Regions from separate parts of the Leisingera sp. ABM4_060 genome, predicted to be linked through region 1. Evidence: riboswitches for the same ligand, from Rfam matches in the RefSeq annotation. Region 1 holds a riboswitch; each other region holds the start of a gene.
The links. Region 1 has a riboswitch for cobalamin ahead of ACXAEH_RS11435 (DUF1636 family protein). Riboswitches for the same ligand answer to the same signal wherever they lie in the genome.

Region 1 (2,255 bases):
GTCGCTGCCGACGGGGTTCAGCGCATTGCCCTCGGGGTCCATTGTCCCTCCGTGATGCACATGCATTTCATCAGTTGCGGTCATTGTTTCCTCCCTAAAGCCCCTTGGAAGGCATCTGTGAGGCCTGCTGCGGGCGGGCCGCCAACCTGTGCCGAAATTGAGCTTGCACCTAACATGTTACGAGGTATTCTATAAAATAGACTATAAAGAATTTCAGATAGCACCTTAAGGCAAGTGCGTGAAATGACGGCGGGAGAACAGGCAATGAGAAAGGCGCAGGACGTTCAGCTATTGGCGGATCAGGCTCAGGAAGCGCTGTGGGCTGCCCTGCGCAGCGGGGTGCTGCGGGCCGGGCAATTCCTGTCGATGCCGCAACTGGTGACGCTGCTGGACTACCCCCTGGCTGCGGTGCGCGAAGCCGTGAAACAGGCCAGCTCCCAGGGTCTTTTGATCACCCTGCCGAAACGCGGCATCCAGGTGATGGAGGCAAGCCCGGAGATCATCCGCGACTGTCTTGATTTCCGTATGGTGCTGGATCAGGAGGGCGCGCGGCGGCGGGTTGCAGATGGCAGTTATGACGGTCTGGCAGCGCTGAAGGAACGGCACCAGCAGATGCTGGAGGCCGCCCGTGTGAATGCCGGCAGCGATCTGCCGCCGCAGGCTATTCAGGTCGATCTGTCGCTGCATGATTTCCTGGCAGCGGGGCTGGAAAACGCTCAGCTTTCTGCGGCCTATAACGCCAACCGGATGCGCATTGCGATCATCCAGAACGCGCGCCCCTTCCTGCAGGTCCGTATCGTCTCGGCCATGGAAGAGCACCTGGCCGTGATCGAAGCCCTGGAAAGCCGCGATGCCCAGGCCGCAGCCGCAGCGATCCGCCGCCACTGCGATCAGACCCTGCGCTGGTGGGGCGTGGCATGAGGCCTGCCGTTTCCCGCGCTTGACACAGCCGAGACAGGGCTTTTACAAGGCAGTGATGGTTTTCCCCGGGGCCACTTCCGGGGAGATGAAAAGGGAACACGGTGAGGTGTAGCCATCAGGCGCCAATTCCGTGACTGCCCCCGCAACTGTGTGCGGAGAGCAATGCTGCCACAAGCCACTGCCCCAAAGAAGGGCGGGAAGGCGCAGCAAAGCCTCGACCCGCGAGTCAGGAGACCTGCCATCAGATGTTCAACCAACCCGGGGCGGGGCGTCCTGGAAGGAGGCTTCTATGGCACGTGTTTCCTGTGCCCTCATGACTGGCAGCTTCTCTCCGCGCACGCAGATTTGCGAGGCGGACCATGCTGGAATTTCGTGACCACACCATCCTGATCTGCGCCACCTGCAAGGGCGCGGTCGAGGCCAGCCGGCTGCGCGCGGCCCTCTCGGATCGCATCCCCGGGCGCTTTGCGCTGCGGGCCGTTGATTGCATGGCCGGATGCGGCCGGCCGGTGACGGTGGGCTTTCAGGCTGAGGGCAAAGCCCAATACCTCTTTGGCGGCATCCAGTCCCCGGCGGACACAGAAGCGCTGGCCCGCTTTGCGCACCAGTACCTGGCCAGCGAGACCGGCTGGACCAACGCCAGCGAACGCCCGGCCCAGTTGTATGATAAAACTTTGGCCAGGCTGCCGCGGATCAAGGCGGAGGCCGCGCCATGACCCAGCCTTTCCTCAGCGTGCGCGGGCTGGAATATTACGCGCTGAACGGCGATGCCCTTGTCAGCGGTGTCTCCTTCGATCTGGACAAGGGCGCCGTGCTTGCCATTGCCGGCCCGAACGGGGCAGGCAAGTCGACGCTGCTGAACCTCCTGTCCGGGATCGAGCCGCTGGCGCTTGGCGATGTGCTGGTCGGCGGGCAGAGCCTGCGGCAGATGAAGGCTGAGGACCGCGCCCGGCTGATTGCCGTCGTCAGCCAGCAATCCGCGCCTGACGGGCGGCTGCTGCTGCGCGACTATGTGGCGCTGGGCCAGATGCCGCTGGCCAGGGCGCGCTCCGCCGGGCAGGACGCTGATGCTCTGGCCCGCATTCTGGACCTCACCGGCCTTGCCCATAAGGCGGGCAAGCCAATGGCCCAGCTGTCGGGCGGCGAGCGCCAGCGCGCCCATATCGCCCGCGCCCTGGCGCAGGAGCCGGCCCTTCTGATCCTGGATGAACCCACCAACCACCTGGATCCGGATGCCAAGGGGCGGATGCTGTCGCTGGTCGCCTCGCTGGGGGTCACCGTGGTGATGGTGGTGCATGACCTGGTGATGATCCCCGAATTCGCCACTCATGCGG
Region 2 (2,255 bases), 1.6 Mb from region 1:
TCCTGCTCCCGCACTGCCGCTGTCTGATCTGCATTGCTGTCCAGCATTGCCGCCTCCTAGACCAATCGGTCCAGCAACATCACTGGACCAACCGGTCTATTGCTGTCAAGCTACCGCCATGGATGACGTGACGACAGCCGGACCCGCTCCGGCCCAGCCCCTGCCAACCCGCGAGCGGCTGATTCTGGCCGCCGCCAGCCTGTTCCGCAACAAAGGCTACAGCGGCACCGGGCTGGCCGAGCTTCTGACCGAAGCCGGGGCGCCCAAGGGTTCGCTCTACCACCATTTCCCTAACGGCAAATCCGACCTGGCGCTGGCGGCTGCCAATTGGGCGTCAGAGCAGATGCTGCAGCTGATCGATGCCTCTTTCACTCCTGCCCCCAGTTTTCAGGAAGGCGCCAAGACGGTCTGCTACAAGCTGGCCAAGCTGTTTGACATGCAGGGAAAATGGAGCGGCTGCCCGGTCTCGGCGACGCTGTTCGAAGGGCCGGAGAACGAGGCCTTCCACCAGCACGCCGCCCTGCTGTTCGAGGGCTGGATCAGCGCCACCGCGGCGCATGCGCGGCGCCTGGGCCTGGTGGAGGAAGAGGCCCGCGCGGCGGCGGAGACCTTCTATATCCTGCTGCAGGGCGGCTGGCAGCTGGCCCGGGTGCGGCGCGATTCGGATGTGATCCGCGGGCTGCACCTGCAGCTTCACCTGCCCCAGCCAAACCCAATGCAGGTGCAGAAAAACGATTGACAACTCAGGGATCCAGCCGCTACCGCTTGTGGCGATGGTTCCCGAGCCACAAAATCTTGTGTCCGGGATGAATAGGGAACACGGTGCGGCCTGCGCAAGCGGGTCAATTCCGAGACTGCCCCCGCAACTGTAAGCGGCGAGCGACCCCGATAGAGCCACTGGCCTTGATAAGGCCGGGAAGGATCGGGAAAGCGACGACCCGCAAGTCAGGAGACCTGCCATCGGATGTGAAACTCGAACCCGGGCGGGGTGTCCGGACAGGGTCTGATGGCACTGCGGGGCTCCCGCTATTTCATCCGGTCTCTTGTCCTGCAGGCTCCCCGCACCACGCGCGGAGGGCGCAATTATGATGTGGACCGACCAGACGCATTTCTATGCGGCAACGGATTGCAAATACCTGGGGCGGCCCTGCCCCGCGGCGGAGCGGATGATCGCCAAGCTGGCCGAGGCGATGACCAAGGCCAAGCCGCTGACCCAGGAAGATTTCGAAATCACCGGCACCACCGCGCTGGACGGCTGCCCGCGCAACTGCCCGGCGCAGTTCGTAGCCAGCCATGACCGGATCCGGCTTTACTGCGGCGTCGGCGAGGACGCGCCGCGTGAGGGGCTGGACCGGTTTGCCGATGCGATCCTCAGCCGCGATGGCACCGGCTTTGCTGCCTCGAAACTGGACGCCCGCCCCTGCGCGCTGATGGAGGCGCTGCCGAAAACGGCGGAGGCGCGGCGGGCGGAGCAGATGCTGGCGCTGTAACGCGCGACCCAGGCGCCGGCACCGGTTTCTGCGGGCGCCTTCTCATCCGGCTGACGGCATTGTGTTCTGCGCCGGGCTGGCCCGTCCGCAGGATCAGCTCTAGGCAATTCCCGCTATTCAGACTTTGAACACGGGGATTGCCGATGATTAGGACCTTTCTGCCCGCTGCTGCTGCCGTTCTTGCCTGCGCGGCGGCAGTTTCCGCCGCCGAACAGCCGCTGACCAGCAATGAGATCAAAGAACTGCTGACCGGGAAGACCATCGAAGGGCTGCATTTCGAGAGCCGTACCCGCCAGTATTTCTCGCAATCCGGGCTGACGCTCTGGATCAAGCAGGGCGACGCTGCCCCTTCGGAAGCACGCTACAAGATCGAAGACGGCCAGTATTGCTCCAGCTGGTCCGGGTTGTGGAACACACCGGAATGGGGCTGCTATGCCATCCTCAAGGATGCGGCGCAGGGGCTTTATTATTTCCACGGCGAGAATTTCCGGGCGCCTTTTATTGCCGGAGACGGGTTTGACCTGAGCTTCGACTAGAGGTCCCGTTCATGCCGCGGCGCGGGTCACAGGCCGGCAGGCCGCGCACCGGCACAGGCCCAGTCCAGCTGCGCATCCGTCTCTACTGCGCAGGGCCGCACGGCCCGCAGCCGTGCCAGTGCTTGCGCCGGATCTTCACCGCAGTCGATCATCAGCCGCAGCACCGCCATGCCGGAGCGCCCGCAGCCGCCCTTGCAATGCACCAGCACCCGGCCGCCGCCGCCCAGCG
Region 3 (2,255 bases), 1.3 Mb from region 1:
CCGCATCCTTGTGCACCAGCCATTTGGTGGTGACTTCGGTTTCGGTGGGACTGATCGGGGTCACCCGGAACACGATGGAATGATCCGGCAGGAAGTGGTTCCAGGTGGTCGGGTAGTGGAATTTCAGCAATGTGCCCGCATCGGCGAACGGCACCCGGCCCAGCTTCTTCGTTACCGCCGCCTTGCCGTCCAGGGTATAGCTCTCGGCGCCCTCGTTCAGCGGCATCCGCGCCAGCCGGTGCTGACCGCGTTCGTCGATGGTAAAGGCGGACGGGACGCCCGCCGCCTCGATCCGGTCGAAATGCGTTTGCAAGTGCGCCGGTGTCTCGCCGCCTTCGATGCCGGTCACCGACGGGTCTTCCGGGAAGGTGCGGCACAGCGACGGGTGGTTGCCGCCGCAGTGATAGCACTCGCGGTTGTTCTCCCAGACCAGCTTCCAGTTGCCGTTCTCGATGATCGAGCTTTCATAGGCCACCTTGGCGTTACCCAGGTCATGCGGTTCCAGATACGGACGCGCCACAGCGGCAAAAGCATCGAAATCCGGCGCCTCATCGGCCAGACAGATATAGATCAGCCCCGCCAGATCACGGCAGTGCACCGGTTTCAGGCCATGCTTGGAGGCATCGAAGTCCGGCCCCATGTCACGCGCCCACAACAGCGAGCCGTCCAGCTCATAGGTCCACTGGTGGTAGGGGCAAACCAGCTTGGGCGAATTGCCTTTCTTGGCCTTGCACACAACCGAGCCGCGGTGGCGGCAGGCATTGTGGAAGGCGCGCACTTCGCCATCGGTGCCGCGCACGATGATGACATTGTAGGACCCCACCTGATGGGTCACGTAATTGCCCGCCTTCGGGATCTCGCAGGCCGGAATGGCAAACAGCCACTCGCGGTAGAAGATCTGGCGCATGTCCAGATCCAGAACCCCCGGATCGGTATAGAACGCCTGTTCCAGGGAATAGTTTTTCTGCCGGCCCATCAGCTTGGCCAGAATTTCGCTGTCCTGAAGCATCTGCTTCTCTCCTTTGCCGCATCCCCGCGGCGTCTTGGCTGGGTGCAGGCATGGGAAGAGAGATTGCAGGCCACGCGCCCGCAACCGCCCGACCGCCGCCCGCGGTTGACGTGTTTTCATGGCAAGGCTGGTTTCCGGACTGTCCCGGGGCCGCGTGGCGGCGGAGCCTGGCACCTTCCCGAGGCATGCGCCTCAGTGGTCTTTGCCAGGCCTGACCCGGGGTCACCGTTGCGGGGGCAGTGCCGGAGTTTCACCAGCTTCCCAATTCTCCGCCCCGAAAGGCGGCACCTTGCTGAGATGGAAAATGCCCGATCACGGGCCGGTCGGCGAAAACAAATCCGACCCGCCGAAACCGGAAAAAGACATGCATGTTTGCCGCTCTAAACCGCACAGGGTTGTCCAGAATCTCAAACCGGCACTCGCCAGCCTGTTTGCGGCAAGCGCTTATCTTTCATGCGTTTACCCGTTGCCCGCTGCCGCGAATTGATTCGCGGACACCCGAAAATGCGCCGGTCACTTGGAACTGGAACCACGATTAACTATATATCGTATAATTAATTGCGACTCAGGAGAACCAGATGACCACCGGCCACGTTTTCATCGCCACCAGCCTCGACGGCTTTGTGGCCCGCCAGGACCACTCGCTGGATTGGCTTTACAAACAGCCTGTTGCCGACGATGACGATGGCGGTTTTGCGGCCTTCATGGACAGCGTCGACGGGCTGGTCATGGGAACAGGATCATTCCGCACCCTGCTGGGGTTTGATGCATGGCCCTACGCCAAACCGGTTGTGGTGCTCAGCAGCAGCCTGACCGAACAGGACATTCCCGAGGAACTGAAGGACAAGGTACGCCTCAGCACCGCTGCACCCGCAGACCTTATGCAGGAACTGCAGGAAGAGGGCTGGAAACGCGCCTATATCGACGGCGGCCGGATGGTGCAGTCCTTCCTGCGGCAAGGGCTGATCGCGGATCTGACCATCACAACGGTCCCGATCCTGATCGGCAGCGGCATCCCGCTGTTCGGCAGCCTCGACCGTGACATCGACCTCCAGGTGGCAAGCTCCCGCACACTGCCCACCGGCATGGTCCAGACCACGTTCCGGGCGGCCTGACCCATGCCCCCGCGCAAAGGGCGCCCGCCCAGAGGCAGCCGGACCCTCAGCAAGGATGATGTGCTGAACCAGGCCCTGCAACTGCTCGACGAAGGCGGCAGCAAAGCTCTCACCTTCAAGGCACTGGCGGC

Region 2: it holds a riboswitch for cobalamin, as region 1 does, so the genes downstream of both, ACXAEH_RS19250 (hypothetical protein) here and ACXAEH_RS11435 (DUF1636 family protein) in region 1, are expected to answer to the same signal.
Region 3: it holds a riboswitch for cobalamin, as region 1 does, so the genes downstream of both, ACXAEH_RS17840 (aromatic ring-hydroxylating oxygenase subunit alpha) here and ACXAEH_RS11435 (DUF1636 family protein) in region 1, are expected to answer to the same signal.

What each region holds. Positions count from the first base shown of each region.
Region 1 is NZ_JBSWTX010000001.1:2,360,574-2,362,828, reverse strand. It holds gene ACXAEH_RS11445 (NCS1 family nucleobase:cation symporter-1) at 1-84, opposite strand, end outside; gene ACXAEH_RS11440 (GntR family transcriptional regulator) at 265-921, shown strand; cobalamin riboswitch at 961-1,178, shown strand; gene ACXAEH_RS11435 (DUF1636 family protein) at 1,281-1,637, shown strand; gene ACXAEH_RS11430 (ABC transporter ATP-binding protein) at 1,634-2,255, shown strand, end outside.
Region 2 is NZ_JBSWTX010000001.1:3,979,079-3,981,333, reverse strand. It holds gene ACXAEH_RS19260 (alpha/beta hydrolase family protein) at 1-47, opposite strand, end outside; gene ACXAEH_RS19255 (TetR/AcrR family transcriptional regulator) at 119-739, shown strand; cobalamin riboswitch at 758-976, shown strand; gene ACXAEH_RS19250 (hypothetical protein) at 1,086-1,490, shown strand; gene ACXAEH_RS19245 (hypothetical protein) at 1,634-2,026, shown strand; gene ACXAEH_RS19240 (protein-tyrosine phosphatase family protein) at 2,053-2,255, opposite strand, start outside.
Region 3 is NZ_JBSWTX010000001.1:3,700,347-3,702,601, reverse strand. It holds gene ACXAEH_RS17840 (aromatic ring-hydroxylating oxygenase subunit alpha) at 1-1,009, opposite strand, end outside; cobalamin riboswitch at 1,118-1,316, opposite strand; gene ACXAEH_RS17835 (dihydrofolate reductase family protein) at 1,588-2,124, shown strand; gene ACXAEH_RS17830 (TetR/AcrR family transcriptional regulator) at 2,128-2,255, shown strand, end outside.